Regions from separate parts of the Staphylococcus haemolyticus genome, predicted to be linked through region 1. Evidence: riboswitches for the same ligand, from Rfam matches in the RefSeq annotation. Region 1 holds a riboswitch; the other holds the start of a gene.

The links. Region 1 has a riboswitch for lysine ahead of EQ029_RS05795 (amino acid permease). Riboswitches for the same ligand answer to the same signal wherever they lie in the genome.
Region 2: it holds a riboswitch for lysine, as region 1 does, so the genes downstream of both, EQ029_RS07100 (aspartate kinase) here and EQ029_RS05795 (amino acid permease) in region 1, are expected to answer to the same signal.

The regions. Positions count from the first base shown of each region.
Region 1 covers NZ_CP035291.1:1,192,243-1,208,703, reverse strand. Annotated here, with positions in the region: gene tig (trigger factor) at 1-727, opposite strand, end outside; gene EQ029_RS05820 (hypothetical protein) at 886-1,809, opposite strand; gene EQ029_RS05815 (NUDIX domain-containing protein) at 1,822-2,430, opposite strand; gene rplT (50S ribosomal protein L20) at 2,581-2,937, opposite strand; gene rpmI (50S ribosomal protein L35) at 2,992-3,192, opposite strand; gene infC (translation initiation factor IF-3) at 3,220-3,747, opposite strand; ribosomal protein L20 leader region at 3,770-3,897, opposite strand; gene EQ029_RS05795 (amino acid permease) at 3,961-5,454, opposite strand; lysine riboswitch at 5,614-5,789, opposite strand; gene thrS (threonine--tRNA ligase) at 5,839-7,776, opposite strand; gene dnaI (primosomal protein DnaI) at 8,080-9,000, opposite strand; gene dnaB (replicative helicase loading/DNA remodeling protein DnaB) at 9,001-10,386, opposite strand; gene nrdR (transcriptional regulator NrdR) at 10,387-10,857, opposite strand; gene gap (type I glyceraldehyde-3-phosphate dehydrogenase) at 11,113-12,138, opposite strand; gene coaE (dephospho-CoA kinase) at 12,359-12,967, opposite strand; gene mutM (bifunctional DNA-formamidopyrimidine glycosylase/DNA-(apurinic or apyrimidinic site) lyase) at 12,984-13,856, opposite strand; gene polA (DNA polymerase I) at 13,872-16,461, opposite strand, start outside.
Region 2 covers NZ_CP035291.1:1,455,951-1,472,411, forward strand. Annotated here, with positions in the region: gene EQ029_RS07025 (vWA domain-containing protein) at 1-43, shown strand, start outside; gene brnQ3 (branched-chain amino acid-like transporter carrier protein BrnQ3) at 172-1,515, shown strand; gene EQ029_RS07035 (toxic anion resistance protein) at 1,591-2,760, opposite strand; gene EQ029_RS07040 (5-bromo-4-chloroindolyl phosphate hydrolysis family protein) at 2,787-3,413, opposite strand; gene EQ029_RS07045 (acylphosphatase) at 3,435-3,704, opposite strand; gene msaA (regulatory protein MsaA) at 3,868-4,176, shown strand; gene cspA (cold shock protein CspA) at 4,381-4,581, shown strand; gene EQ029_RS07060 (ISL3 family transposase) at 4,687-6,003, opposite strand; gene lysA (diaminopimelate decarboxylase) at 6,180-7,445, opposite strand; gene EQ029_RS07070 (alanine racemase) at 7,447-8,523, opposite strand; gene EQ029_RS07075 (amidohydrolase) at 8,530-9,681, opposite strand; gene dapD (2,3,4,5-tetrahydropyridine-2,6-dicarboxylate N-acetyltransferase) at 9,994-10,713, opposite strand; gene dapB (4-hydroxy-tetrahydrodipicolinate reductase) at 10,753-11,478, opposite strand; gene dapA (4-hydroxy-tetrahydrodipicolinate synthase) at 11,478-12,362, opposite strand; gene EQ029_RS07095 (aspartate-semialdehyde dehydrogenase) at 12,364-13,353, opposite strand; gene EQ029_RS07100 (aspartate kinase) at 13,419-14,621, opposite strand; lysine riboswitch at 14,703-14,879, opposite strand; gene EQ029_RS07105 (ABC-F family ATP-binding cassette domain-containing protein) at 15,075-16,461, opposite strand, start outside.

The sequences.
Region 1 (16,461 bases):
TAATTTCATTTACTTTAGTTTTGAAAGTAGCTTCTTTGCCAGCTAATTCTTCAGCATGATATTCTTCAGGGAAAGTTACAACTACATCTTTTTCTTCACCTGTTTTAACGCCTACCAATTGATCTTCAAATCCAGGAATAAATGAGCCTGAGCCAATTTCAAGATCATAACCATCTGCTTGTCCACCTTCAAATTGCTCGCCATCAACATAGCCATCAAAGTCAATGTTTACTGTATCTCCATTTTCAACAGCACCATCTTCTTTAACTACCATATCAGCTAGGTGTCCTAGGCTATGGTCAATTGCTTCTTGTAAATCTTCATCAGTTAATTCTGAATCTTGTTTTTCTATTTCTAAACCTTTGTAATCACCTAATTGAACTTCAGGTTCAACAGTTACAGTAGCTTCAAATTCAAAATCTTTACCTTTTTCAATTTGTGTAACATTAACTTCTGGTTGAGCTACTGGATTGATTCCAGTTTCATCAATAGCTTCACCATATGCTTCAGGTAATAGAATATCTACCGCATCTTGATATAATGCTTCTACACCGAAACGTTGTTCAAAGATAGGACGAGGCACTTTACCTTTACGGAAACCAGGCACGTTAATTTGTTTAACTACTTTTTTAAATGCTTGATCTAATGCTTTGTCTACTTTTTCTGCTGGAACTGTAACTTTTAATAATCCTTCGTTACCTTCCTTTTTTTCCCAAGTTGCTGTCATGTATAAATACCTCCATGATTACATTTTTATTTTTTCAACTTCCCTATTATAGCACACGTCCTATACGGACACAAACAGTCTTTTATAGGGTTTAAAACACTTTTAAAATTCAATAATCTAACTTTAACGAATTAATTTAACAATATAAAATAATTTGCTCAAATTTGACCATCAAGACTATTAATAAAATTTAATATTTTTAAACTATCTTCATTAGTTTGTATACCAATCATTGATTTAAAGTAAACATCATAACCAGTAATCCAATCATCACAAGTGTATAAATCGAATACATTAAGTGGATATAGTAATATAGCATGATTATTCATGGTATGTATTGCTTCATCAATGATATTGAGTGCTCCATTTTCTAGCTTATCAATTACTCGAGGAATTACTTGAGTTTTAAGTTCAGTATGTTCCAAACCATTAAGCTCATTAGGAATAACGTTAACTGAATAATTCATCTTGTTAATATTAATTGGTGTATTGTAGCCAGCAAATCTTAAAAATTCTAACATTAAACTTTTTAAATTGTCTGCCTCAACCTCATTAGATAATAAAAAGGCTATAGTTTCTTTAAATTCATAATGCCCATTATCAATTAATTTAAGAACTAATTGTATTTGTTCATTCACATTGAGTGTATTAAATTTAGCCAATGATTGGCTTGTGATATGTTTATCTTCATTGAGTTGAGATTGAGCATATTCCTTTAATGGAAATAACGCCATTCTTGTTTTATGACTTTGAACTTCGTCTATAATTTGATTGATAACATTTACAGACTCATAATACTGACCTAAGCCATTTAACGCCTTGATATAATATAACATTAACTCATCATACGCTTGAATGCCTCTTTTTAAAAGTACAATAGCTTCTTCTCTTAACTCCAAAAACGAATTCAAATGATATAACATATCACATTTAATTAAGGCTAATGTCTCATCTAGTTCAAATTGTGCTTCATAATCTTCAATTAATTGATATACTGTTTCGTAATGTTGACTGTTATGAGATGATTTAATATCTTTATACAATTTTTGTTGTAGTTTTGGAAAAGGGATGATGTCTGACATGTTGTATCCCTCCTATAAATCTTTTAAAATTAATGCACTCCATGTTTCAAATTCATCATTATTATCAATACGCTCTTTTTCTAACCATTGAATTTTTAATGTATCTGTTTCACGTACTTCAATATCATTTGAGTTAACTTTAATTTTAAAAACTACACCTATATGTACTTTACCCACATCGTTTGTATCATCATTTATAAAACCTATATATTCCAAATTCTGAGAATTAGCTTCTAATAAACCGACTTCTTCTTCTAGCTCTCTTTGAGCATTTACCCTTAAAACTTCATTTACAGAATTTGCGCCAATCACATCATTCATGTGTCCACCTACACCGATAGAAGATTGACCATGTAAACGTGACTCTCCACCACCACTTAATCTTTTGTATACTAATATTTCATTTTTCTCATTTTCTAAAAGACAATATGATATTAATTGTTTATATGAAGGATCTTCTTCCATATCTCCACGTCTTTTAACTTCATAATTAGAAAAAGTATTAAATATCGCTTCACCTTGTGGATCATTTTTAGTTAAAAAGCCGTTAAAAGCATTTGACTCTTGTTCAAAAAGGATATCTCTTGGTACAACTATAATTTGCTCATCATATTTAGACATAGTGTTCTCCTTACAATAATTTCTTAATTAGCATTTTATCAAACTCGATCACCAAAGAACAAATAAAGGTGCATTAACGATTTATAATTTCAATTCTTAATTATTTGAAAACAAAAAAAGATGACTTCAAAGTCATCTTTTATAAATCAATTATTTTAAAGCTTCTTTAGCTTTTGAAACTAACTCTGCGAAAGCTTTTTCATCTGAAATAGCAACTTCAGAAAGCATTTTACGGTTAATATTGATGTCAGCTTTTTTCAAGCCGTTCATTAATCTTGAATAGCTCATGTCATGTTGACGTGCAGCTGCGTTAATACGTGTAATCCATAATTTACGGAAATCACGTTTACGTTGACGACGGTCACGGAAAGCGTATTGACCTGATTTCATTACTTGTTGTTTTGCTACTTTATATAATGTGTGTTTAGCACCGAAGTAACCTTTAGCTAATTTAATCGTTTTTTTACGACGTGCTCTTGTTACTGTTCCACCTTTAACTCGTGGCATATTAAATTCCTCCTTAGATATAACAATTAATTATCGTACATTTATCAATTACAATTATTTTTTATAAGCTAATAATTGTTTTACTCGTTTCATATCGCTTTTAGAAACTAATTTAGCTTTACGTAATTTACGTTTTTGTTTAGTGTTTTTATTTGCAAATAAGTGTGATGTGAAAGCTCTTGAACGTTTTAATTGACCTGAACCAGTTCTTTTAACACGTTTAGCTGCTCCACGGTGAGTTTTCATTTTTGGCATGATTCATTTCCTCCTAATAATAGTGAATTATTTTTCGTTAATAGGCGCTAACATGATAAACATTTGACGCCCTTCCATTTTAGGTTTCTGTTCAACAGTGGCAATATCTTTACATTCGTCAGCGAATTTTTCTAATACGCGCTGACCAATTTCCTTATGAGTGATTGCACGACCTCTGAAACGAATAGAAACTTTACATTTATCGCCTTTAGATAAGAATTTACGACCATTTTTCAACTTAGTTTGGAAATCATGTTCCTCAATAGTTGGACTTAGGCGTATTTCTTTAACATTGATAACTTTTTGTTTCTTTTTCATTTCTTTTTCTTTTTTCTGCTGTTCGAATTTGTATTTACCATAATCCATAATTCTTGCAACAGGTGGTTTAGCATTTGGTGCTACAACTACTAAATCTAATTCAACACGTTCAGCCATTTCTAATGCTTCTCGTTTTGATTTAACACCAATTTGGTCACCATTTTGGCCAATTAAACGTAATTCTTTAGCGCGAATCTTTTCGTTAACTTGCGTTTGATCTTTTGCTATGGTTGACACCTCCCAAAATTTTACGAAATTTTCCAAGCAAAAAGAGCGAGCATAGAATGCCCGCTCTTCTCTCATACACATATAATGTGTGACATGATTAACCTGCCAACTGCTTGATGCGTCGCTACAGGTGAGAAACGGGTGTTTCTACTTGGTACGTTTCGTATTCAACGTTAATAATCATATCAGTGTATATCATATAAGTCAACAATTATTTTAATATTAGTGATGTTTTACTTCATCCATTGAAACATCTTGTCTTAAATCTACTTTATCTAATGGAATTATCTTCGTTTTATATCTCAATTTATGATAAATAAAGAATACTAAGAAAACTGGGATTCCCATATATGTGATAATGAAGCGATTTAAATCGAAATGACCTGTTTTAATAAAATCAACATCTTGCCCGATTATGACAATCACACAGAGCAAGCCTGCGAATATAGGACCGAATGGGAACCATTTAGCTTTATACTTCAACTCCCTTTTACTATGATGTTGTTTTTCGAAAGCTCTTCTAAATCTGTAGTGACTAATTGCAATACCTACCCATGCGATAAAGCCTGTCATACCACTTGCAGCAACAATATATTCATATGCGTCACCACTTAGTTTTTGCACTAAGAAAATAATAACAACTAAAATCGCTGTCGCAAATAAAGATAAGTATGGCACACCATATTTATTCGTTTTACCAAATGAATGGAAAGCTAATTTATCTTTACTCATAGAATATAACATTCGTGTTGATGCATACATACCTGAATTACCTGCTGATAAAACTGATGTTAAAATAACTGCATTCATAAATGATGCCGCAAAAGCTAACCCAGCATTTTTAAACACGAGTGTAAATGGAGAAGTAGCAATATTATCATCGCCACCCATCAATGCATTACTATCGTAAGGGATTAACATACCTATAACAAATATTGCTAATATGTAGAATAATAATATTCTCCAGAATACTTGTTTAATAGCTTTAGGTACAGCGCGTTCTGGATTTTCAGATTCTCCAGCTGTAATACCAATTAACTCTGTACCTTGGAATGAGAATCCAGCAACTAGGAAGACGCCTAGAATTGATAATAAACTTCCACCTAAGTTACCACCTAGAATTGGTCCGTCACCTTTCGTAAATGTCTCGAAACCTACAAATTCTCCACCCATAATACCTAGTATCGTTAAAAGACCAATAATGATAAAGATAATGACTGTTACAACTTTGATTAAAGCGAACCAATATTCACTTTCACCATAAACTCTAACAGATAAAGAGTTTAGTGCGAATATAATAACTAAGAATATACAACTCCAAACCCATGCTGGAATACCAGCCATAGGTGTCCAATATTGAATGACTTGTGCAGCAATGGTTACATCTGCTGCAACTGTAATAACCCAGTTAAACCAATAGTTCCAACCTAACGCAAATCCTAAAGATGGATCTACAAAACGTGTTGCGTAAGTACTAAATGAACCAGACACTGGTAAATACGTTGCCATTTCACCTAAAGATGTCATGAGGAAGAATACCATAGCTCCAATAATCGCATATGCAATTAAAGCACCTAATGCCCCTGCATCGTGTATTGCTCCCCCAGAGGTCATAAATAATCCGGTACCGATACAACCACCCATTGCTATCATAGAAATATGGCGGTCCTTCAGTCCTCTTTTGATTCCATCATCTTGATTTTCGACTTTTTTCATAGAAGCTCCCTTTCTTACAGTAGAGGCTAACTAAAATAGTTTTGTTGTGTTATGCGATGATTATGAACGCATTCAAATTATACTTCCAAATAGTTTATAATTCTTTAAAGCATAAAAAAATGGTTGCATACCTTTAGATATGCAACCATCTGCTTAATCTATGTCGGTAGCACATCACAAATTGTGACAGTACAGTTTCTTTTCGATAACTGTCCCAACAAATGATAATTAAGGGTATCATTCATTTCGGCATCTTTACCTTCCACACTTTCAACATACGTTCCTTAATAACTTCTGAAGTGTTACTAATTAAAGACGCAACCTCTAACTCTTTTTTTAATTAACTATATAGTAATATACATTAAGCTATCATTTTTATCAAGACTATCTATGTTTTTTCAAACGAATTTCATCTACTAAATTCCAAATAAATTCATCTTTTTCAACTGTTTCTTGATCTTGAGAGCCGTATTTACGTACATTGACTTGATTGTTTTCAACTTCTTTATCACCAACAACTATTTGATAAGGTATTTTTTGCATTTGTGCTTCACGAATTTTGTACCCCATTTTTTCATTACGGTCATCAATTTCTACACGTACACCTTGTGATTTTAATTCATCTTGTAAATTTCTAGCATAGTCATAATGTAAGTCAACATTAACAGGTATTATTTCAACTTGTTTAGGTGCTAACCAAGTTGGGAATGCACCCTTAGTTTCTTCAGTTAAGAACGCTACAAATCGTTCCATAGTTGAAACTACGCCACGATGAATAACTACTGGACGATGATTTTCACCATCGCTACCGATGTATGTTAGTTCAAAACGTTCTGGCAATAAGAAATCAATTTGAGCAGTTGATAAAGTTTCTTCTTTACCCATAGCAGTCTTAACTTGAACATCTAGTTTTGGACCATAGAATGCCGCTTCACCAATTGCTTCAACATATGGTAATCCCATTTCATCGACTGCTTCTTTTAACATAGTTTCAGCTTTGTTCCACATTTCATCATCATCCATATACTTCTCTTTATCTTCTGGATCTCTGTAACTTAATCTGAATGTGTAATCTTCAAAGCCAAAGTCACTATATACTTCTTGAATCATGTTAACAACACGTTTAAATTCATCTTTAATTTGATCAGGTCTAACAAATATGTGTGAATCGTTTAATGTCATTCCACGTACACGTTGTAATCCTGATACAGCACCACTAGCTTCATATCTGTGCATAGTTCCTAATTCTGCAATACGGATAGGTAGTTCACGATAAGAATGAGGACGATTATTATAGACCATCATATGATGTGGACAATTCATAGGTCGTAATACCATTTCTTCTGTTTCATCTAATTTCATTGGTGGGAACATATCATCTCTATAATGATCCCAGTGTCCAGAAGTTTTGTATAACTCAACATTTGCTAACACTGGAGTATATACGTGGTCATAACCCATACTTACCTCTTTATCAACTATATAACGTTCAATTTCTCTACGAATTGTAGCACCATTAGGCAACCATAATGGAAGACCTGCACCTACTAATTGATTATTAGTGAATAGCTCTAAATCTTTACCAATTCGACGGTGATCACGCTCACGACGCTCTTCAAGCATCTCTAAATGTGCTTTCAAATCTTTTTTATCAAAGAATGCTGTACCATAAATACGCTGTAACATTTTGTTATTGCTGTCACCACGCCAATATGCACCGGCAGTTGAAAGTAATTTAAATTCTTTGATTTTTGAAGTTGAAGGAACGTGTACACCACGACATAAATCAGTAAATTCACCTTGCGAATACAAAGTAACACTTTCATCTTCAGGTATAGCGTCTATTAATTCCAATTTATAAGGATCATCTTTGAAGAATGATTTAGCTTCTTCTCTTGATACAACTTTACGTTCAATTTTATGATTTTCATCAACAATTTGTTTCATCGTTTTTTCAATTTTTTCAAAGTCATCTGACGAAACCTTTTCATCCATATCAAAATCATAATAGAATCCACCGTCTATAACAGGGCCAACTCCAAACTTAACATCCCCATATAAACGTTTTAAAGCTTGGGCCATTAAATGGGCAGTAGAATGACGTAAAACTTCAAGCGCTTCATCACTACCTGGAGTCACAATTTCAATTGAACCGTCTTCTTCTAACGGTCTAGTTAAATCGACCATTTGATTTTTAAATTTACCAGCAACCGCTTTTTTTCTTAATCCAGGGCTAATTGATTGTGCAATTTCTTCAGTTGTAATGCCTTTATCAAACGCTTTCGAATTTCCATCTGGGAATTGAACATTTATTTGATCCATTAGAAAACCTCCATAATTAAATTCTAATTTCGTTGAAATAAAAAACTCGCCCCTAAAAAAAGGGACGAGTTCGTCGTGGTACCACCCTAGTTATTTAGCAATAGCTAAATATCTCTACTTAAGATAACGGTCTTGAGCCGGGCATTGATTACCAACACCTAATGATGAAGGAGTAATAATTTAATTTATTAGCTAATCTCTCATCATACATTAGCTCGCTGTATAACATGGATTAAATTATCATATCTTCAACTATTTCAACGATTAAGATTTATCTTAATTATACAATAGTTATTTTAAATTTCAATTGTTTCTTAAATTTTTACCATCCAAATAATATGGCGTTGATAAAGATTTAATTCTTTCAATAATTCTAGCGGCTTTTGTTTCTTCCGCACCTTCACGTGTAATAGATAAATGATGTTCTAGCTCTTCAAAATTTAAATTCGATGAGAAAAACGTTGGTAGTTCTTGAACCATGCGATAGTGTAATAATGGTCCAATTACTTCATCTCTAACCCAAGGTGTTACTTCTTCCGCACCTATATCATCTATCATTAATATATTTGCCTCTCTTATTCGTTGTAACTTTGTTTCATAACTCCCATCTCTGAAACCACTTTTGAGTGTGCGAATATATTCAGGTAAATAAACAATCGTAGAAGCAACACTTTTAGCTTTAAGTTGATTGGCAATTGCACCTAGAATAAATGATTTCCCTGTTCCAAATGGGCCGTGAATATACATTCCTTTTACATTTTCTCCATTAACTAATTGTTTACAGATATCATTTACATTTTTAGCAATAACTAATCGGTTCAAATCAGTGTCATAAATATCTTTCATCTTAGCGTTTAATGTATCACGTTGCATATGGTGTGATGTGATTAAGTGAGAATTAAATCTTTCTTCATCGTGTTTAATTTTGCAAGGGCACATGTTATAACGTATTTTAATTCTATTATTGTCGATATATAATTCAGGAACATGACCCTTAACAAAGTTCGGACAATTTTCATAATCATGCCCATCATAATTTTTTTGTTGATCTTTATACTCTTGCAACACATTTAAGTCATTATCAATGATTTCATTGGTCAATTCAGATTGATGTTCATTTAAAAATGATTTAACATCAGGATCGTTAACGACTTGTTTTTTAATTTTAGCAATTCTTTTTTCTAAATCGCCATTTGATTTGATAATACTATTGAATGATTTCATTTAATCCTCCTCCCAATCGCGTTTTAGTTGTTCACGAAACGCAGCTCTTTCCTTTTCAAACTGTTCTTGTTCTTCTTTAGTCGTTTCTTTATCAGTTTTTTCTTGACCTCTATTTTTTAACCATTTAGGTGTTTTTTCTCTAGATACAATCTCACGTGATTTTGAATAACGCTTTCTTGATTGACGTTGGTCATTACCTTTATATTCTGATTTTGATTCATTTGCTTTTAACGCATAGTTATATGCTTCTTTTGCAGTCTTAATACCTAATTTTTTCCAATTAGATGCGATTTCTAAAATATATGTTTTAGGTAGTTTCATCTCATTTTTTAGCATTACAAATTGTAAAAGAATATTAATTACACCAAAGCTTAATTTTTCTCTTTCGACTAACTCTTCAATCATTTTCTTTTGTTGAAATGTTGGTTCTGATTCTGACCATGACGCCAACATATCTACTGGACTTGTTTCCTCTAACAATTGAAACCAATCATCATTGGAAGTTGGTTGACTTGAAGACACAGATTGATTGTTACTATTCACTTCATTATGATTACTTGCCTTAGGCTCTAATTCAGGTAATTGTTGATTATGTTCAATTAAATAATACGAACGTGCATGCTTTCTCATTTCTTCGTATGATAATTGTTGATTACTTGTAATAGAATTCAATATAATTCGTTTCATAGCATCTTCTGTTAAACCATACAATGTAGCCAATTGAACAATTAAATCTCTAGCTTCTTTAGTTATAATTTCATCGCTAATAAAATGATGACGTAGCATTTCTTTTAAAATCTCAAAATCAAATGATACATTGGATAAATCAATACCATGATATGGTTTTTCTTTTTTAATTGATGAAGCATCAATAGTAACGCTTGAGTGTGGAATTTTAAAAACATCAGTAAACTTGCGAGTTACTTGTTGAAACCCACTTAAATCAAAATCATGCTTTTTAAAATAATTTTTTAAGCTTTTAAAACGTTGTTTATCGACTTGGTTATATAGATAAATTGATAACATAGGATCATTAAAAAATTGATAGGCAGTTGGTGGTTGTATCAATTCGTAAATAAAAAATGATTGTCGTTCATCATGCTTTACATATGTTTTAAATAAACCGATTGCTTCCAATAAATCCATATACTGTCTAAATTCTGATAAATTCATTTTCAATTCATTCATTATTGTGTAATGCGTTAATGTGTCATCACTATTCACGAATTGGTTCATAAAGTGATATGTACCTATCGCTTGCGCGCCAATTAATGGCATATACAATCTATTAAGTATTTCCAAATGATTATGATTAAATTGGAACTGACGATACACTTTAAAACCGTCATGTGGACTCAAACCATACTCATACGATTGTAAACTCATTTATAGATCACTCCGTTTATTATCGTTCAAGATACCTTGCATTGATGCTAACAATTGATCAACATCTTTAAACTCTTTATAAACTGAAGCAAATCTCACATAAGAAACTTGATCGACATGCATCAACAGGTTCATAACATGTTCACCAATATCTCGCGAAGATATTTCAGTTTGTCCGCTATCACGTAGCTGCCATTCAACTTTATTAGTAATATCTTCTAATTGTTGATAACGTACTGGTCTCTTTTCACAAGATCTAACAAGACCATTTAAAATTTTCTCTCTTAAAAATTGTTCTCGAGTTCCATCTTTTTTTACGACAATTAATGGACTTACTTCTATATGTTCGAACGTCGTAAATCGAGTACCACAATTTTCGCATTCTCTTCTTCTTCTAATTGCATTTGCATCATCCGCATGTCTAGAATCAACTACACGCGAATGTGTTGAACTACATTTTGGGCATTTCATATCTTTCACCCTCTTGAATAGATTATGATTCATTATACTATAAAAGCATTCTTGACAAAAGAAGTCTAATTCTCATTTAAATTAAACTAAAACAAAAGTATCTTAATAAAAATCTAGTTTTATGCATAATATATTTCTTTAATGACAAGAATGCGTGAAAGTTTTAATACAAAATCACATAAAAATAAAATACGAGACTATCAAATCTTAGTCAAAAGATTTAACAGTCTCGTTTTAATTTATAGTGATATCTTATTATTTAGCCGTTGCAACATTTTCAGAGCCAATTAATTTAGCAATTTGTTGAGCAACTTCAACTACTCTATTTGAGTAACCCCACTCATTATCATACCATGCAATCACTTTTACTTTATTATCATCCATCACAATTGTGTTTTGAGCGTCAATAACTGCTGAATTAGGATTTGTATTGAAGTCCATTGATACTAGTGGCTCGTCTTCTACATCGAGAATACCATCTAGTCCAGCATTTCTGAATGCGTCATTGACTTGTTCAGCTGTAACATCTTCTTTTAAATCTACAACTAAGTCTACAAGTGACACGTTATTAGTTGGCACACGTAAAGCTAAGCCATGCAATTTACCTTCTAATTCTGGAAGTACTTCTTTTAAAGCTTTAGCTGCGCCAGTTGAAGTTGGAATAATACTTTCATTACATGAACGTGCACGACGTAAATCTTTATGCGGATTATCAATATTATTTTGATCGTTAGTAATCGCATGTACTGTTGTCATAAGACCGTTAACGATGCCAAATTTATCATTAAGCACTTTTGCTACCGGACCAATACAGTTAGTTGTACAAGATGCATTACTAAAAATGTCATATGTATCTACATCTAATTGGTTATCATTTACCCCTTTAACCACCATTTGTACATGGCCACCCTTAGAAGGACCAGTTAGTAATACTTTTTTAGCACCTGCATTAATATGGCCAATTGCTTTATCGCCATGGTTAAATTTACCTGTAGCTTCAATTACAATATCAATGTCTAAGTCTTTCCAAGGTAAATTTTCAGGGTTACGGTCAGAAACAAGTTTAATATCTTGTCCATCGACACGGATACCGTTCTCAATTGGTTCAACTTTTTTATCAAATCTACCATGAGTAGTATCGTAATTTATTAGATGCGCAATTGTTTCAGGTGGATAGCTTGCGTTAATCGCTACAACGTTTAAATCTTCTTTATGTAATGCGATTCTTAACACCATTCTACCTATTCTACCCATACCATTAATTGCAATATTTGTTGACATTTAAAGCACCCCTTGATTGTTTGTTTATATGTTATACTTTATAAAAATAGTGTAACATATTAATTTAAATTTGAAAGCGTTTTCCATTAATTTTAAAAAATTTTTTAATCGACAATATTTGGTTAACAAAAAAAGCTCTAATAGACTTATCTATGTAAAATTTAACATTTACATCATTCATCTATTAGAGCCGAAGCATAAATAATTGCTTAAGCAAATTTTATCTTTCTTTGTTAATAAAACCTTTATCAGTCAATAGCTGTTCTAAGTTTTGTTTCAGTTCCAACTTATCTCCTAAGTTATCTATAACATGGTCTGCCATTCTACTCTTTTTATCTATTGATATTTGACTATAAACGCGCGCTTTCGCATCCTCTAGTGACAATTGATTTCGCTCCATCAACCTCTCAATTTGAATACTTTCAGACGTGTATACTAACCATACTTCATCAACTGTATTTTGTAATTCATTTTCAAAAAGAAGTGGAATATCCATAATGACATCATAACCTTGATTAAGATATGATTGCTTTTCTTCTTCCATTATCTCTCTAACTATAGGATGCACAATATCATTTAACTCTAAACGTTTCTCTGGGTGATTAAAAACAATTTCACCTACATATTTGCGATCCATTTCACCTTCCTCAGTGATAGCACTATCACCAAAAGCTGCTCTAACTTGTTCTAAACCTTTAGTTCCTTTTGCAACAGCTTTTCTTGCAGCTATATCAGCATCTACAACTTTAAAACCAAATGCTGTTAATAACTCAGAAACCGTTGACTTTCCAGTGGCAATACCACCTGTTAATCCAATAACTTTTGGCATAAATATTCACTCACCTTTATTTCTGACAATGTGGACAAAAATGACTATTTCGCGATGCAATGACTTTTTGCTCAATGTCATGACCACATATTTTACATGTCTTTTGTTTATATACATTTAAGTGTAATTGCATTTCTCCTGTCTTGCCATCAGCATGACGATAATCAGAAATGCTAGTACCGCCATTATTTATACCCTCATTTAATACTTCTTGAACATAATAAAATAACATTTGTCGTTCTTGATTAGATACATCTTTTACTTTCCTCTCAGGTAAAACGCCTGCTCTAAATAACGCTTCACATGCATAAATATTTCCACAACCTGCTATCATTTTATGATCAAGCAACATTTGTTTAATAGGTTTGTTTTGGTATTTCTTAAGTTTAATCCGGTCTAAAAAATAGTTTAATGCATTGTCATCAAACGGTTCAGGCGCAATTTCAAGAAAAGCTGGATAATCATTATAAGTAGCCAGATTTCTTAGTTCACCAAATCGTCTAATATCAGAATAAACGAGTTGTTTACCATTATCTAAATGAAACACGACATGCCAATGTTTTCGATAATTAGGTGTACTAATATCTGATAATTTATCGACAATAAAAAATCCGCCTGCCATACCTAAATGACTTAATATAATACGCTGGTTGTTATTTTTTTCAATAGTGAAGACAATATATTTACTTCTTCTATCAATGGATTTTATTTTAAAACTTTCACTATTCAATCTGAAACCATCCAAATTAATTCCTTTAATAATTGTCTCTTTTCCTTGTTGTTTGCCCTCAATAACTTTGTTTGAAAATGTCACACTTTTAATAGTTGCATTCAATATATAAGGCTCTATACCCCTTTTAACGTGTTCAACCTCTGGTAATTCTGGCATTTCTAATTCCTCTTTCTATTTTGCATCATACCATGTAGATCCATAGTTAGAATCTACTTTTAACGGCACATCTAATTGTAATGCGTGTTCCATAATTTCCTCAACAAATAAACTAAAATCTTCAACTTCATTGGCAGGTACTTCGAAAATTAATTCATCATGTACTTGTAGTAATAACTGAGCATGATAAGACGTTTGTTTAATTTGTCTATCAAATTCTACCATTGCTAATTTAATAATATCTGCTGCACTACCCTGTATTGGAGTATTCATTGCCGTACGTTCAGCAAAACCTCTCAAATTAAAGTTCCTACTATTAATATCTGGTATATATCTGCGACGGTGCAATAATGTTTCAACATATCCATCTGCTTTCGCATCTTTAACAATATCAGACATGTATTGTTTTACACCTGGAAAACTTGCCAAATAATCATCTATAAATGCTTTTGCTTTTTTTCGAGTAATGTTTAAGCTCTGGCTCAAACCATAATCACTAATACCATACACTATTCCAAAGTTAACAGCTTTAGCCTGTCTTCGCATTAAAGCGTTAACTTCATTCGCTTCTACATCAAATACTTTCATCGCAGTAGCAGTATGAACATCTTTTTCATTGATAAATGCTTCTTTCATACTTTCATCTTGGGTAATATGAGCGAGTACACGTAATTCAATTTGAGAGTAGTCAGCTGATAATATCACACTATCATTTGAAGTAGGCTTAAAAGCTTTTCTAATCTTACGTCCTTCTTCAAGACGGACTGGTATATTTTGTAAATTAGGATCTACACTTGATAAACGACCAGTTTGCGCTAATGTTTGATTGAAGCGAGTATGAATTCTGTTATCTTTACTTATGACTTTTTGTAATCCCTCTACATAAGTGGATTGTAATTTTGATAATTGACGATATTCAAGTATATAGTCAATTATTGGGTGTTGACCTTGTAATTGCTCCAACACATCAACTGCAGTAGAATATCCAGTTTTTGTTTTTTTAATGACTGGTAGTTCTAGCGTTTCAAATAATACTACACCTAATTGTTTAGGAGAGTTAATGTTAAATTCTTCCCCAGCCGCTTCGTGAATATTACTTATTAGTAAATCTAATTTTCCTTGGATTTCTGACTGCATTTGTCTTAAGTCATTAATATCCGTATAAATTCCTGTTTCTTCCATTTCACTTAAGATACGTGCAAGTGGAAGTTCTAAATTCAACAATAGATCAATTTGTTGGTGCGATTCTAATTCAGCAACCATTTCAGGTTTGCAGGCATAAATTGCCTCTGTGATTGAAGCAATATGCTTATTTAATATTGTGTCTTCTGGGACATGTCTCTTTTTCCCTTTTCCATAAATTGAAATATCATCTTGGACAAAATTTTGATTATAATTACTTACTACAGAGTTTACATCATCTATCGTTCTTGATGGATCGATAATATAACTTGCTAACATAACATCAAATACAATATTTTTTATATCTATATCTAATCTATGCGCAACAACGTATGTTTTTTTAGCATCATAAACAATTTTTTCTGTAGTCTCATTCTCTAGCCATTTAATCAATTCAGGATATTCCTTTAGTTGATCGGAAGCTATTACAACATGGTCCACTCCATCATAAAATCCAAATTTTAAAATTGTATCCTGTAAGTAATTGGTACCATCTACTTCGATGTGAATCACAGCTTCTTTTAATTCTTTAAAATTTATGTTGTTAAAATCATTACTCACTTCAATGACTTTATCTTCGTGTTTCTCTTCAGTATTATTACTATCTATATCAGATAATAATTGTTTGAATTCTAACTTTTTGAATAATTCAATTTTATCTTTATTATCATCTTGATTTTTTAACACAGTGTCTTGTAATGTTACTTCAATTGGACTATTTTTATTAATCGTTGCTAAGTCTTTACTCATGAATGCGTCTTCACGACTATTTTCGAGTTTTTCTTTTAATTTTTTTCCAGAGACTGAATCTATATTGTCATAAACACCTTCAACTGTATTAAATTGTTTCAATAGCTTGATAGCTGTCTTTTCGCCTACACCAGCAACGCCAGGGATGTTATCAGATGCATCCCCCATTAGTCCTTTCATATCTATAATTTGATTGGGATTAAGTCCATCATATTTTTCAGCAATGAATTCTGGCGTATAATGATCAACATCTGTTACACCTTTCTTTGTGTAATAAATAGTAACATTATCAGTTGCTAACTGTGTTAAATCTCGATCCCCAGTAACTATAATCGTTTCAAACCCTTGGTCATTAGCTTCTTTACTTAATGTGCCTATAATATCGTCAGCTTCATAATTTTCTAACTCATAGTGTTTGATATGGTAAGTATCTAATAATTGTCGAATGTATGGGAACTGTTCGCTTAACTCAGGTGGTGTACTTTGTCTTCCGCCTTTATATTCACTATATTTTGAATGTCTAAATGTTGTTTTGCCGGCGTCAAACGCAACTAAAAAGTGCGATGGTTGTTCTTCTCTCATAATCTTTTCCAATAACATAGCAAAACCGTATACTGCATTCGTATGTATTCCTGCTTTGTTAGAAAGTAGTGGTAATGCATAAAATGCTCTA
Region 2 (16,461 bases), 260 kb from region 1:
TTTATCGCCATTACTAAAAAAATTACTTCTAAAATCATTTTAAAGAATATAAGATTTCTATTTTAAATATTTATCAACTTTTCAAATTTTCTGAAATCACATAGACTTGTAAATCCTTTTTATGCTAGAATGTTTAATATTGCAAACATACACATAAAAAGGAGCAATTCTATGAATAAGAATACTTGGATAGTAGGATTTACATTATTCGCTATGTTTTTTGGCGCAGGTAATCTTATTTTCCCACCAAATTTAGGCCAAGATAGTGGTCATTTCTTTTGGCCAGCAGTTATCGCATTTTGTTTAACAGGAATTGGCTTACCATTGTTAGGCGTTATCGTTGGCGCATTAGATAAACAAGGGTATGTAGGTTCATTAAATAAAATATCACCTAAATTTTCTGTAATATTTTTAATAATTATATATTTAACAATAGGACCTCTGTTTGCAATTCCGCGTACAGCTTCGACTTCATTTGAGATGACTGTGACACCAATTGCTCATACAAATAGTAATTTGGTGCTATTTATATTCACCCTTATCTATTTCCTAGTCGTTCTTTACCTATGTATAAATCCAGGTAAAATTGTAGATCGTATAGGATCTCTATTAACACCATTATTATTAATAACAATTTTAGCAATGATAATTAAAGGATTTGTTGATTATAGTGGTAATGCACCATCTCATGGAAACCAGGTTGATTACAATTCAGCTATTGGAAGTTTCTCAAAAGGCTTTACAGAAGGGTACTTAACTATGGATGCAATCGCAGCAATTGCTTTTTCAATGATTGTAGTTAACGCGATAAAAGCCACAGGGGTTAAACATGCAAATCAAATATTTAAACAAACTGTTATGTCAGGATTAATTGCAGCCATAGCGCTTGTATTTATATATGTTTCATTAGGTTTTATAGGCAATCATATGAACGTTGACAACGCGACACTCAAAAATCTGACAGCTAAAGATCAAAATGTTGGCGCTTATTTATTAACAACAATGGCGGCGAATAGTTTTGGTGTCTTCGGTAAATATTTATTGGGTATTATCGTTGCACTCGCTTGTTTAACAACTGCTTGTGGCTTAATTGTATCTGTAAGTCAATATTTTAATAGAATATTCCCTAAAGTTTCATACAAAGCTTATACAATATTTTTTACTTTGATTAGTTTCATACTGGCAAATTTAGGTTTAAATGCTGTAATTTCTATGTCAGTACCAGTATTGAGCGTCATCTACCCAATTGCAATAACTGTTGTGTTACTAATTTTACTTGCACGATTCATTCCAACTAAACCAATTGCACAGCAAATACCAATTGCAGTTATTAGTATTGTTTCAATATTAAGTGTTATAAGTACCAATGGTTGGGTGAAGATGTCATTTATTGAGGCTTTACCGTTAAAGCAATATTCTTTAGAATGGTTCCCAATAGCAGTAGTCGCAACTATTATTGGATATGTCGTTGCTAAATTCGTAAACCAAGACCATATTGTTTATCAAAAAGAATAGCTATCTAAACGAATTAATTATATTAAAAAAGCACATCAAACTCATTTTGAGTTGTGATGTGCTTTACTATTTTAGTTATTCCTTCTTCATCGAAAGTAAGTGTTGTTTTAATTCATCTTCTAAGCCAACAAGTTCTTTCTCAGCTTCTTTACGTTTTTGACGACCATTTTGTTGGATTTGAAGTGTTTGTTCAATTGTTTCAATAATATCACTTTGCGTTGTTTTAAGTGTTTCAATGTCTACAATGCCACGCTCATTTTCCGTAGCAGTTTCAATAGCATTTTGTTTTAACATAGCCGCATTCTGAGTAAGTAAATCATTGGTTGTATCTGTTACAGCACGTTGCGCAGACACTGCATTACGCTGTCTCATTAACGTAAGGGCAATTGCCATTTGATTTTTCCAAAGTGGAATACTTGTAAGTATAGAACTTTGAATTTTCTCAGCCAACGCTTGATTAACATTTTGGATCATTCGAATTTGTGGTGCAGTTTGTATAGCAATTTGACGAGACAATTGTAAATCATAGATACGTTTATCTAAACGATCAACAAATTGTTCCATATCCGCTACGGCTTGTATATCCATTTGATTACCAGTTTGATTGGCATGTTCTTGTAATTTTGGAATGTCGTTCGTTTGTATTTCGTGTTTTCTTCTTTTAGCGGCGGCGATATATAAATTAACATCATCAAAGTAATCTTTATTTTGTTGATATAATCCGTCTAATAATTTGATATCTTTTGATAGATTATTTTTATGTCTATCAAGCTGAATTGTAATTCTATCAATCTGGGAACTTACTGATTGCATCCTAGAAAATACTTCATTAATTGAAGCTTTTGTACGTTTAAAAAAGCGCTTAAGTTTTGATTGTTTCTCTGGATTTAACTCATCAGGATTTACAGCTTTTAACTTAGTCATTAATTGATTAAGTGAATCTCCAACAGGTCCAATATCTTTCGTCTGCACTTCATCCAACATTTTATGTGAGAATTTAGACATATTTTCTTGCAAATGTGAGCCATATGATAATAGACCATCATTGTCTAAAGGTTTAATTTGTTGACTAATACTTTCAATTTTTTGCATTTCTTTATCACTGAATTGTTGCTGAAAATCATCTAAAACTGTATTTTGATTCGCTAGACTGACATTACTATTATTATCTAGGTTATTTAGTTGCTGTTGTTCTATATAATCATCTAATGGATGTGAGTTGTTAAATTGATCATTTCGAGGCATTTAAAAAATCGCTCCATTTCTATATTCTAGTTATCTTTATGACGTTTTTGTTCTAATTTATTAAGTTCCATTTCAACATCTAGACGCTCATAATCATCTTCATTGATTCTCTTCAAATCAGCAATCAACGTACGTTTAACTTCATCTAAAGTTATACGAGTTTGTTCTAATTTTTGCTTTTCTTCAATCGTTTTTTTTGGCATTTTTGCTAATCGAGTATACGACTCTATTAAATTTAGCGCATTATCTATATGCGAATAAAAGAAACTCTCTACTTTAAAAAACATTGCTGGCCTTTGTTTAACAGCAAAATGAATTGATTTTGAAATTCTATATATATCATTGATTTGTCTAAAATCTTGAATAGATCTTACATTGACAAATGATTTTAATATTGTTCTAATCTTATCTTGCGCTTGCTTTAAATGGTTGCTTACGTAATGATAGTCTCTTCGTGAAAGACCAATTTCGGTTAAATACTTCCTAGACGTGAGTCGTTGAGTAGGAAAGTAGGACACAAAAAACATCCCAATACCAACCAAAGCATCAATAATAAATGAGAGATCAAAGCCAAATACGCTGACCATCCAAGATATCATAGCTACTGGAATCCCTACAATTACGCCTAAAAGTCGAGAAATATTATATCTCAAATTACATCTTCCTTTTTATATTTAAATCGATTTAAAATCAGAAAAATCTTCACTCACATTAGTATCTTCAAGCTCATAGTGTGTAACATGTGAAGCAGGTGATGCACCTTCAGTCACAGCATTAATAAACTGTTCGAGGTCATCGTCATTACCTATTGCATATATTTCAACATAATCATCTACATTCTGGACAGTGCCTAGAATATTATACTTATTCGCTAATCTTTGTGTATAATATCGAAAGCCTACACCTTGAACTGTCCCAAACACTTGTAAATGCTTTTGCTTCATAGTATCACTCCTTATATATATTATACGAAGTTTTATACTAAAAAACTAATATTTACTATGGAATAAACAGGCTATCGGACAAAAGTATGAGACATTATATTTTTAATTCAGATATAAAATAGTTAAAATGATTATTATAGGCTAATTGAGAGGGGAAATATACATGTGGACAGTTGCCAAAATTAGAGCTGACTATGAGGGATGGTGGTTATTTAGTGACTGGACAGATAAAATTATAGAGCAATATCAATTTACTTCATATGATGAAATGCTAAACTACTACAAAAATATAATTTCAAAAAGTAAAGATTATTACGATAATTATGTTGTTGGAAAATACAATATTCATGCGTTTTATAACAATTGCGATTTAAACTTTTGTGAAGATTGTGAAGAAGATTTACAAATATTTTATAGTTTTATTGTATTAAATAATAAAGAAGTATATTATAATCTACCAAAAATTAATTAAAAGACAATTTTCTATAATTGTATTGCAATTTGGTAAGAACTAACATATAATTATTATTAAGCAATGGTTTTATTCCATATTGCAAAGAATATCTGTAAGAGTTATTTATAGCGTTTTGTTATTAATACATAATTGTCACATGTATTTTTTGTAATATGCGAATAATGCATATTGAAAGAATTTAGTCTTGGAGGTTTCAGAATTATGAAACAAGGTACAGTTAAATGGTTTAACGCTGAAAAAGGTTTTGGTTTTATCGAAGTTGAAGGTGAAAACGACGTATTCGTACACTTTTCAGCAATTAACCAAGATGGTTACAAATCATTAGAAGAAGGTCAATCAGTTGAATTTGAAGTAGTTGAAGGCGACCGCGGTCCTCAAGCTGCAAACGTTGTAAAACTATAATAAATAGATTGTAAAATATTGACTTTAGTAACACCTTACCAAGATGTAAGGTGTTTTTTATTTTGGCTCTACGTCAAATCGGACTGATGAGTCCAAATATTGAGATTAAGCAACTTTAAGTTGTTTAATCTCTTTTTTTGTTGTTAAGACAAATAGTCGCGAAGTTATAATAATTCGATTACGTAAATTATCATAATTTCTATAACCAAAAGATACCCTTTTAATGAGTTTGATTTTATTATTAATTCCTTCTAACGGACCGTTGGTCAGGTTAGAATATGTCATAGTATTTTCAATGAAAGTAGCTAATCGTCTTAAAGTTCTAATGACTGGGCGTAATTTAGGACACACATCTGAAAGATGAATAGAAAAGAGTTTATGATTAAATTTCTCTATTTGATTTTCTTTTAATAATCTTCTTAGCTCATGAACGTAGTGATATGTATTAAATAGTTCTACATCTACACCTAATAAGTAATTTATAATGCCTTTTTCGGTTTTCCACTCTTTAAATAAATGGACTTTATGATAATTAAATGCTTCTAGCGTTTCAAAAGGTTTAAGAAATAGTTTCCAATAACTTTTATATTTATTATAAAGCGGTCTATTAGAGGTTCTATAACAATTCATTACATGAACTCTAGACATATTTAACGCTCGATTTAAAGATTGAACAATATGAAAACGATCAATAATAATCTTCGCGTTAGGAAATAATTGTTTGATTAGTGACATATATGGTTCATACATATCAATCGTTACTGTTTTGACTTTTTGTCTGAGTTTTAAAGAATAGCGATAAAAATGATCTTTTAGCGATTTTAACTTACGATCCGCTACCACATCTACGATGCGGTGCGATACAGCATCTGCATAAATAAAACTCATTTTTCCGATAACATTTTTAACACTTTTAAATTCGTCCATCATTAAGTGTTCAGGTAAAGCATCAAAAGAAGACTGACCTACGTCGCTTGCCGCTTGATTAATCACTCTAGACACAGTCATTGATGATACTAAGCATGACTTAGCGATAGATTTTTGAGAGCGGTATTCTTGTGCTTTATCTAAAACTGCAAGTTTTGTTTTATTAGAAATAAAGCAATGAGCGTCGACAATATTAGATTTAGCAGTAAAATGACTGTCACATGATTTACAATAAAATCTTTGTTTTTGAAGTTCTAAATAAGCGGGCATTTCCATAATTTTAAGTAAAGTAATCGTTGAGGTTTTCTTACCATTTTTTACTATTGAGAAATTTTCATTTTTAGTTGAACAATTTTCACAATGTGTAGGTTGATAAGTGAGCTCGGCATAGTAAAACAAGCTCATTCGTCCTTTATGTTTTTTCTCAATCACTTCATCTGAAAAATTTAGATTTTTATCTTTAATTCTTAATGTATTTAATATAGACTTACACATAGGCGCATTACCTTTCTTTTTATTTTGTTTGGTAGCTAATAATTATAGAGGTAATTGCGCCATTTTTGTATTCAAACATAAAAATTGGACTGATGATTTTTAGTCATCAGTCCAATTTATTATAGAGCCATTTTTCTTTGAACATTCTTAAGAATTATTTTCAAAATTGGTAATTGTTATTTAGTATCGTTAATAATCAATTGACGTAATGATTGGCGTTTAATAACTTCACGTGCTTTACCATCTTTTAAGAAAAATACAGGTGGTTTCTGCATTTGGTTGTAATTAGAAGCCATTGAGTAATGATATGCTCCTGTAGATAAAATTGCTAGGTAATCACCACGTTGAACAGAAGAAGGGAGTTTTGCATCACGAATAATGATGTCACCTGATTCACATAATTTACCAGCAATTGTTACTGTTTCATCAGCTTCTTCATGACGGTTTACTAATAAAGCTTGATATTTGGCACCATATAATGCAGTTCTAATGTGATCGCTCATGCCACCATCAATTGAAACATATTTGTTTACTTCAGGAATTTCTTTAATTGTACCTACTTCGTATAAAGTAATTCCAGCTTCTCCAACAATAGAACGGCCTGGTTCAATACCAATTTCCGGTACTTCATAATTTAGACGTTCAGTTTCAGCTTTGATTGCATCTGTAATTTCTGCAATACCTTCTTCAATAGGGAAGCTTACGTCTCCTTCAACGTATTTGATACCGAAACCTCCACCTAGATTAAGTAATTCAACTTTGATATCATTTTCAGAAAGCCAGTTAAGCACAATCTTAGCAGTTTCAATCATCGCTTCAGTTCCTTCGATTTGAGAACCAATATGGAAGTGAATACCTTTTAAATGTAAACGTTTAGAGTCGCGCACTTTATTGACCGCTTCAATCGCTAAGCCATGGCGAATTGATAAACCGAATTTACTATCTTCTTGGCCAGTTTGAATAAACTCATGCGTATGTGCTTCAACACCAGGGTTAACGCGTAATACTACATTTACAGTGTCGCTCGCGTATCTGTCGATTAAATCAATTTCCTCAAGTGAATCGATAACAAAATAACCAACGCCACTTTCTAAAGCGTATTGTATTTCACGTTTGGTTTTGTTATTCCCATGGAAGTGGATCTTACTTGGGTCAAACTTTGCTTCTAATGCAGTATATAATTCACCTTCAGAAACTACATCTAATTGTAAGTCTTCTTCTTGTACTAATTTGACCATTTGGATACATGTAAATGCTTTCGAAGCATATGAAATATTATATTTTAAACCACTTTTTTGAAAAGCTGAGTGATATCTACGCATTTGATTGCGGATTTCATCTTCATCATAAACAATAGTAGGGGTACCAAAGCTTTGTGCAAGTGTCTTTAAACTTGTACCCGCCATTGTTAACTCACCATAATCATTATATTTTACTGCCATTTTATCTATACTCCTTTATGAGAGAATCATGATTCATAGCACTAAGTTGTTCTGAATTAGCGCCTACACCTTTGAATGTATATTCATCAATGCGTATATCGTTATTATATAATATCACTTCATCTTGTGCATCGACTTCCTCATCAACTTCAACAAACATATGGCTCATCATTAGTGCGCGAATAGGGTAGCGTTTACCTTTAATTAATGCTTCATGTTTAGCTCTCGATTTAAGAATACCATCTCCATAGCCTACATCTACAACTGCTAATCGCGTATGGTCTCTAGTAGCTTCAAAGGCAAAGCTATACCCACAATTATCTCCAGCATTCACTTCACGCACTTGTATCACATTACCTTTTACAGTAAGAGATTGTTTAATACTATATTCATTTAAAGCACTATATGGTCGAGACCCATACAATGCAATGCCTACACGTGCATGTGTATGATGTGGTAAAAGTTTCTGACCTTCACGATAATAACTTGCACTATTTTGCGCATGAATTAAATCAAAGTGATAACCTTCATCTAATAAGGTATCTACTATATTTAACCATGCCTCACGTTCTATACTATACTCAGGCACATCAAATTCATCTGCATAACCAAAGTGCGTCCACAATCCACTAATAATCATTTTGTCTTCATTTGAGTTAATATGATGATCATTGAGTACTTCTCTAATTTCTTCTAATGTTCTAAATCCAGAACGATGAAGTAAGTTTTCAAATTCTAAATGTACTTTGATACCACTTAAATCATTCTTATATTTATAATAATAGGCTAATGATGGTAGGGTCATTTGAATTTGATAATGTCTTACTTTTTCAAAATCATAAACGGCATTCATCAAGAAAATAGTGGCATCAGGCGCTATTTCTCGTACTTTAATGGCTTCTTTTAAAGAGGTAGTACTGAAAGTATTAATTCCAGCTTTTAAGAAAGAAGTAACAGCAAACTCCAAACCATAATGATAAGCGTTGTTCTTCACTACAGCCATAATTGAATTACCATTTTTAACTTTAATAGCATTTTGTAAAAACGCTTCTTTATCGACGGACCATATTGCTGTCAATGTGAATTACTCCTCTCCATAATGCATTAATAATTGTTCATAATAATTTGCCACATAGATTAATACTTTTTCATCAAAATTAAGATGAGATGTATGAAGTCCAGTCACAAAACCTTTGTCTTCGTTTCGAGTACCTACAAATGCAAAGTATGCTGGGGCCAACTGTTGACCATAGAAGCTAAAGTCTTCACCAAATAAGAATGGAAGAGGCTTATCTATAACTTCTAGATTTGCAGCATTAATCGCTTGTTCTACACTCGCACGCAATTTAGGACTATTCATCGTAGGTGGGTAGCCTTCTTCAAATTTCACTTCACAATCCACATTAAATAATAAGCTTACACTCTCAGCAATTTTATGCATTTGTGTTTTTACTACATTTAAATCATTTGGATCATAAGTTCGAATCGTTCCTTCTAAATATCCATGGCTAGCTACAGTGTTAATAGCTTCTCCAGCTTCAAAATGACCCATATGAACAATATTTCGTTTTAAGCCATTGAGATGATACTGTTGTATTTGTCCTACTTGATTTAGAACGTGTAGAAGGGCTTCACCACATGAATGACCTTGCTCTTTATCTGCAACATGACTTGATAATCCTTTTAAGAAGAAGCGATATTCAGTTGCACTTGCTGTAATTTCTTCATCACGGATAACAACTTGTCCTTCATCGGCAAATGGATTAACATGGATGCCAAAAACAGCTTCTATTGGATAGTTATTAAACGCACCTGCTTTAATTAGACGATTCGCTCCGCCACCAGTTTCTTCGGCAGGTTGGAAGATGAATACAACGTTGTGTGGAAGCGTTCCTTTATCGAACATTTCTTTGCATCGTTTAACAAATAACATTAATGCCGTTGTATGTCCGTCGTGACCACATGCATGCATTACATTATCCGTTTGACTTCGATAATCGACATCATTTTCTTCAAAAATTGGTAACGCATCGATATCCGCACGAAATGCAATGGTATGATCACTATTACCGTTTAAGTATGCTATTGCACCAGTTTCAAGAGGGCGCTCATATGACACTCCTAATTCTTCTAAAAACTGTGTGATATATTTTGTCGTCTCGAATTCATGTAAACTTAATTCTGGATGTTGATGTAAATGTCTTCTATGTTTAGTTACAAACTCTAATTCACTCATCATATCATTCCTTTATTAACTTAATTAGTCTTATTAATATTGTAACTTATTTCATCTTTTTATGTATGACGTGATATTAATTTAAATAGTTTTAATTTTGAAATAGAGGCGTATGGATTATTTGCCCATTGCTTGGCCTGTTGGTAAAAATTCTAAATACTCTTTACTATGCCCAATCCACTTTTCATAAGAATAACTAAAACTGAGAAGGGCTCAGTTAAGCGCCTTCTCAGTTCAGTAAGCTATTGTGATTATGCAATACAGCTATAAAATAGTTTTTTTGACATAGCCACTCATCAAACACTCATATCATTAGTCATTTAATTTTCTTAATGCTGAAACAATTTCACGTTTAGAGTCTTCTACTTCCGAAGTTTGTTTAATCACTTTAGCAGGGGTACCAGCTACGACTGCACCAGCTGGAACATCTTGAGTAACAATTGCACCCGCAGCGACAATTGCGCCTTCGCCAACATGAACACCTTCTAAAATGACTGCATTAGCACCAATTAATACATTATCATCTATGACTACTGGTGAAGCACTAGGAGGCTCAATTACGCCAGCTAGAACGGCGCCAGCACCTACATGCACATTTTTACCAGTTGTCGCACGACCGCCTAATGTAGCATTCATATCAATCATAGTTCCTTCACCAACTACAGCACCAATATTGATTGTTGCGCCCATCATAACGACAGCACCGTCTTCAATAATTGCTTGTTCACGTATAAATGCACCTGGTTCAATACGCGCATTTGTATTTGTTAAGTCTTTAAGTGGAATTGCTGAATTACGTCGATCCATTTCAATTTCTAACTCAGTAATTGTAGATTGGTTTGATTCATAGAATGGTTTCCAATCATCGGCTTCACAAAAGATTACTTTAGAATTGTCGGAACCAAATACTTTAAAAGAATCAGGGAAGGTAACACCATCAAAATTACCATTAACATATACTTTTAATGGTGTAGATTTTTTGGCGTCACTAATATATTGAATAATTTCCTCAGCTGATAAATGTTGTACCATAATTTAAGTCTCTCCTTAATATTTGCTAGATTTTATAACTTATAGGTTGTCAAACGTGTAATAACCGTTAGATTGGTTTATTAATTTTTCAGCAGCAGTGATTGCTCCATTTGCAAAAATATCTTTAGACTGTGCTTTATGTGAGATTGTAATGGTTTCATCTGTTCCTGCAAATAATACATCATGTTCACCTACAATAGTCCCACCACGAATTGAGTGAATGCCAACTTCGTCTTTAGTGCGTTGTTCTGTAAGTTCATGTCGATCATAAACTGTTGTGATATTTTGGCGTAAGTCTTTAATAACATCATATAATTTTACTAATGTCCCACTAGGAGCATCTACTTTTTTATTATGATGTGCTTCAGTCAACTCGATATCATAATCTTGCAGAAGTGGGACAGCTGCTTCTAATATTTTAGTTAGAGCATGTACACCATAACTCATATTTGCACTAAAGAATACTGGCATGTTATGGCTTAATTCATTTAACTTTTCAATTAATTTTTCCTTTTCACCTGTAGTAGCTATAACTAAAGGTAATTGAAACTCTTCTTCAAGAAGTGGGAACAATAGATTAGGATTTGAAAAATCAATCGCTACATCCGCTTCATTTTGTGCATCAGCAATGTGATCATAGTGTGTATATGGTGTTGTCTCATTTTTTTGAGGCTCAATAACCCCTATAATTTCATGACCTTTTTCCTCTGCTAATCGAGCCACTCTTTGATTCATTGCACCGTAACCAATAAGTAAAATTTTCATTAAAGTTCACCTGCTTTAAACTGTTCAAATACATTGATTAAGACTTTGGCATCTGCATCTTCTAACGGAAGAAGTGGTAAACGCAATTTATAATTACCAAAACCTAAATGACTTGTTAACGCTTTAATCGGAATAGGATTAACATCTACAGAAAGCGCATCTAATAATTTACTAATTGGTTCGAAATCGTTTGAAATATCTTGTCCACTTTGTTTAGCATCATATAAAGCTTGGAATTCTTTAGGAATTGCATTAGCAATGACTGAAATAACACCATTGCCACCTCTTTGATAAAATTCGACAACATTATCATCGTTACCACTATATAAAGCGAATTCTTCTTGATTGATACGACTTTTAACGTCTTCATAATATTCAAAGTCATTTGTGGCATCTTTGATTGCAACAATATATTGGTTATGACTTAATGTTTCAACTGTCTCTGGTTCAATTGTCATGTTTGTACGAGAAGGCACATTATATAGTACAACTGGCAATTCAACTTCATTCGCAATCGTTTCGAAGTGTTTAACTAAGCCACGTTGATTTGTTTTATTGTAGTAGGGGGTAATCAACATAATTGCATCTGCACCAAGTGCTTTAGCGCGTTGAGATGCTTGAATTGATTTAGCAGTATTATTCGTACCTGTACCTGCAATAATAGTCACACGATGATTAACTTGCTTTATAACTGACTCCAATACTTGTTCTTTTTCTTCTTCAGTTAAAGTAGGGCTCTCAGCTGTAGTTCCATTAACAATAATAGCTTTTACACCATTGTCTAATAGGAAATCTACGTGTCTCTCTAATGCATTATAATCAACTTCATTATTTGTGAATGGGGTAGCAAGTGCTACTCCTACACCTTCGAATAAATGTGGCATATTATCTAGCTCCTTTTAAATTGATTACTTGCTCTAATACTTGTACTGCATTCAATGCTGCACCTTTTAATAAATTGTCAGATGTGCACCAAACGTGGAATGTATTATCTAATGAGTCATCTCTACGAATACGGCCTACAAATACTTCATCTCTACCAGTAGAGTTAAGTGCCTGAGGATATTCATTTTTTTCAGGGTTATCAACTAATACAACACGTTCGTCTTTATCAAATAAATCTTTAATTTCTTGTACAGTTGCTTCCTTATCTAAAGTAACGTCAATTTCAACACTATGACTATCTTGTACTGGAACACGTGCACATGTCGCAGTTACTTTTAATTCAGGTTCATGTAAAATCTTGCGTGTTTCATCAATCATTTTTTGTTCTTCTTTTGTATATCCATCCTCTAAGAACACATCAATATGTGGTAACACATTATTATAAATAGGGTGAGGATACGCTTCTGGTTCTTTACCATTTGCACCTTCAGCTAAATCTCTTTTACCTTTAATACCTGAACCTGAAACAGCTTGATAAGTAGTATATGCAACACGTTTTAAACCAAATTGATCTTGTAATACTTTTAATGGTACTACTGATTGAATTGTAGAACAGTTAGGGTTGGCAATAATGCCGCGCTTAAATTCAGGTTGATTTACTTCAGGTACAATTAAGTCGATATCTTCAGTCATGCGCCATTGACTAGAGTTATCGATGACAATTGCACCTGCTTTTTCAAAGATTGGGGCGAATTGTGCACTTGTGCCACCACCGGCACTCATTAGAACGTAGTCAAATTTTTCACTTGCTGCTTCTTCTGTTAATTCTTGTACAACATACGTTTGACCTTGAAATTGAACTTCTTTACCTGCTGATCTAGCTGATGAGAATAATACTAACTCATCGAACTTGATGTTTTTGCGATCAATTGTTTCTAACATTTTTGTTCCAACTAAACCTGTTGCTCCGACTACTGCTAATCTTGTCATAAAAGTCACTCCAATATCATTTGTTTGAATTTTAAAAAAATTATTTATAAATAGCATGTTGATGTTTAAATATCAAATGCATTGTATAATACTTCAACCGCTTTTTCTCCATTATCAGCATCTATCACATATGAAATACTAATTTCAGATGTTGTAGTTTGATAGAATGGGATATTTGCATTAATTAAAGTAATGAAAGCCTTTGATGCAACGCCCGACATATCTCTCATACCAGAACCAATAAGCGAAATTTTAACGTATTCTTCATTAATTTTATAATCCAATGCGTTAAATGAAGAAGAAAGATTACTCAAAATAGTTGAAATTTGTTGTACATCACTATCTTTAATAGAGAATGATAGCTGCAATCCTTCAATGTTAATTATTTGGGATATCATATCCACATTTACTGAACCTTCTTCTAATGCTGTGAACAATTGCGTTAAAAGACGATTATCAGGTAGGGGATAACTAATTGTAACGTGCATCATATGTTTATCTAATGCTACACCTGTTACAGCTTTCTTCTCTAATAAATCTGTTCTTGACATAATCCATGTTCCTTTCTCATTTGATAAAGTTCTACCGAGATACAATGGGATATCATAGTTCTTAGCAAGTTCTACGCTTCGAGTTTCAAGAACGCCTGCACCTAATGCACTCATTTCCATCATTTCTTCATAAGAAACATAATCTAACCGTTTTGCCTTACTTAATATTCGAGGGTCAGTGGCATAAACTCCATCAACGTCAGTATATATTTCACATGGAATTTGATTACTTGCAGCAATTGCAACTGCCGTTGTATCTGATCCTCCACGTCCTAACGTTGTAAGTTCAAATGCATCATTGATACCTTGGAAACCAGCAACGACTAATACATCTTTGTCGGTGAATGCTTTATCAAATGTTTCTGGATTGATTTCAGCAATTCTGCTCTTTAAATGATGGCCAATCGTTTTAATACCTGCTTGATAACCAGTCATTGCTCTAGCATTAACACCGATATCATTTAACACCATGGATAAATATGATACAGTCTGTTGTTCACCGGTCGTTAAAAGTAGGGCGAGTTCCTCATCTTTAGGTGTAGCAGTAAGATTTGATACATTATCCATTAATTGATCTGTTGTTTTACCCATAGCACTAACAACTACAATTAATTGTTCACCGTCATCCACACGGTTCTTAAGCATTTCTGCAATATTTTTTATCTTTGTAAAATCAGCGACGGATGAACCACCGAACTTCAAAACACTTCGTTTCAAAACTTTACCTCCTAAAATATAGGGAGGCACACGCTATAAAAAAGAACAAGTTCGGAAGTGCGAACTTGTTCGTGATTTATATACAAGTGATGCACTCCATTATTAAATAATAATGACAAACTTTCAGCTCTTAACCACAAAGTCCAACAAATCATAGCTGCGATTATGATTCATTTCGGCATCGCACCCTTTCTATATTAGCTGTTGCAGACAGTTTATCTAATATATACTGATGATTGATGCGCCTCATCAATTTCTTATTCAATTGCTATGTTTTATATTATACATATGGCAATTGTGTCTGTAAACCGATAATTGTGATTTTTTGAAATAGACTGAAAAATTAGAAAGTACTTTTACTATATGTAAGTAAAGATTTATCAAATGAGTAATATGATAGTAAAAAACGCACTCCCCAATTTAGTAATAGGGAAGTGCGTATGTGCTTATATATTATTTTTGTAATACGCCAATTTCTTGTAAATATTCTTCATAAGGAACTTCTTTAGATAAACCACCTGATTGATTTAGATCAATCACACGATTTGCAATAGTATTGATAAATTCAAAGTCATAAGATGTAAAGATGATTGATCCTTTGAAAGAAGCTAATCCATCATTTACTGCTGTAATACTTTCTAAGTCAAGATGGTTAGTAGGTTCGTCTAATAGTAAAACATTAGCACTTGATAGCATCATTTTACTTAACATACAGCGAACTTTTTCACCACCAGAGAGCACACTAGCTTTCTTTTTAACTTCTTCACCACTAAATAACATTCGTCCTAAGAAACCACGTAAGAAAGTTTCTGTTTGTTCATATTCAGGTGCATATTGACGTAACCAGTCTACTAAATTCATGTCTACGCCTTCAAAGAACTCTGAGTTATCTTTAGGGAAGTAACTTAATGAAGTTGTTACACCCCATTTAAATGTACCTTCATCAGGCTCCATTTCACCAGCTAAAATTTTCAGTAATGTAGTTTTTGCAATTTCACTATCTCCAATCAAAATTGCTTTATCATTAGGATTCATAGTGAATGAAATGTTATCAAGTACTTTTTCACCATCAATTGTTTTAGAAAGTCCTTGAACAGTCAATAAATCATTACCGATTTCACGCTCTGGTGTGAATTTAACATATGGATAACGTCTTGAAGATGGTTGAATATCATCTAATTCAATTTTTTCTAATTGTTTCTTACGACTTGTTGCCTGTTTAGACTTAGAGGCATTAGCTGAGAAACGTACAATAAAGTCTTGTAACTCTTTAATTTTTTCTTCTTTTTTCTTATTTTGTTCTTGAGCCATTTTTTGAGCTAATTGACTAGATTGATACCAGAAATCATAGTTACCTACATATAATTTAATCTTACCGAAATCTAAATCAGCAATATGTGTACATACATTGTTTAAAAAGTGACGGTCATGAGATACCACGATGACAGTATTATCGAAGTTAATTAAGAAATCCTCTAACCAACTAATGGCAGGAATATCTAGACCATTGGTAGGCTCATCAAGTAAAAGTACATCAGGCTCACCAAATAAACTTTGAGCTAATAAGACTTTCACTTTTTGATTATTTTCCAATTCTGACATTTGCTTATCATGTAAATCAGCAGATATGCCTAAACCTGAAAGTAAAGAAGCAGCGTCAGCCTCTGCGTTCCAACCATTCATTTCGGCGAATTCACCTTCTAGTTCAGCGGCACGTATACCATCCTCATCACTGAAATCAGGTTTCATATAAATTTCATCTTTTTCTTTCATGACTTCATATAAGCGTTCATGTCCCTTGATAACAACATCTAATACACGTTCTTCTTCATAGGCGAAG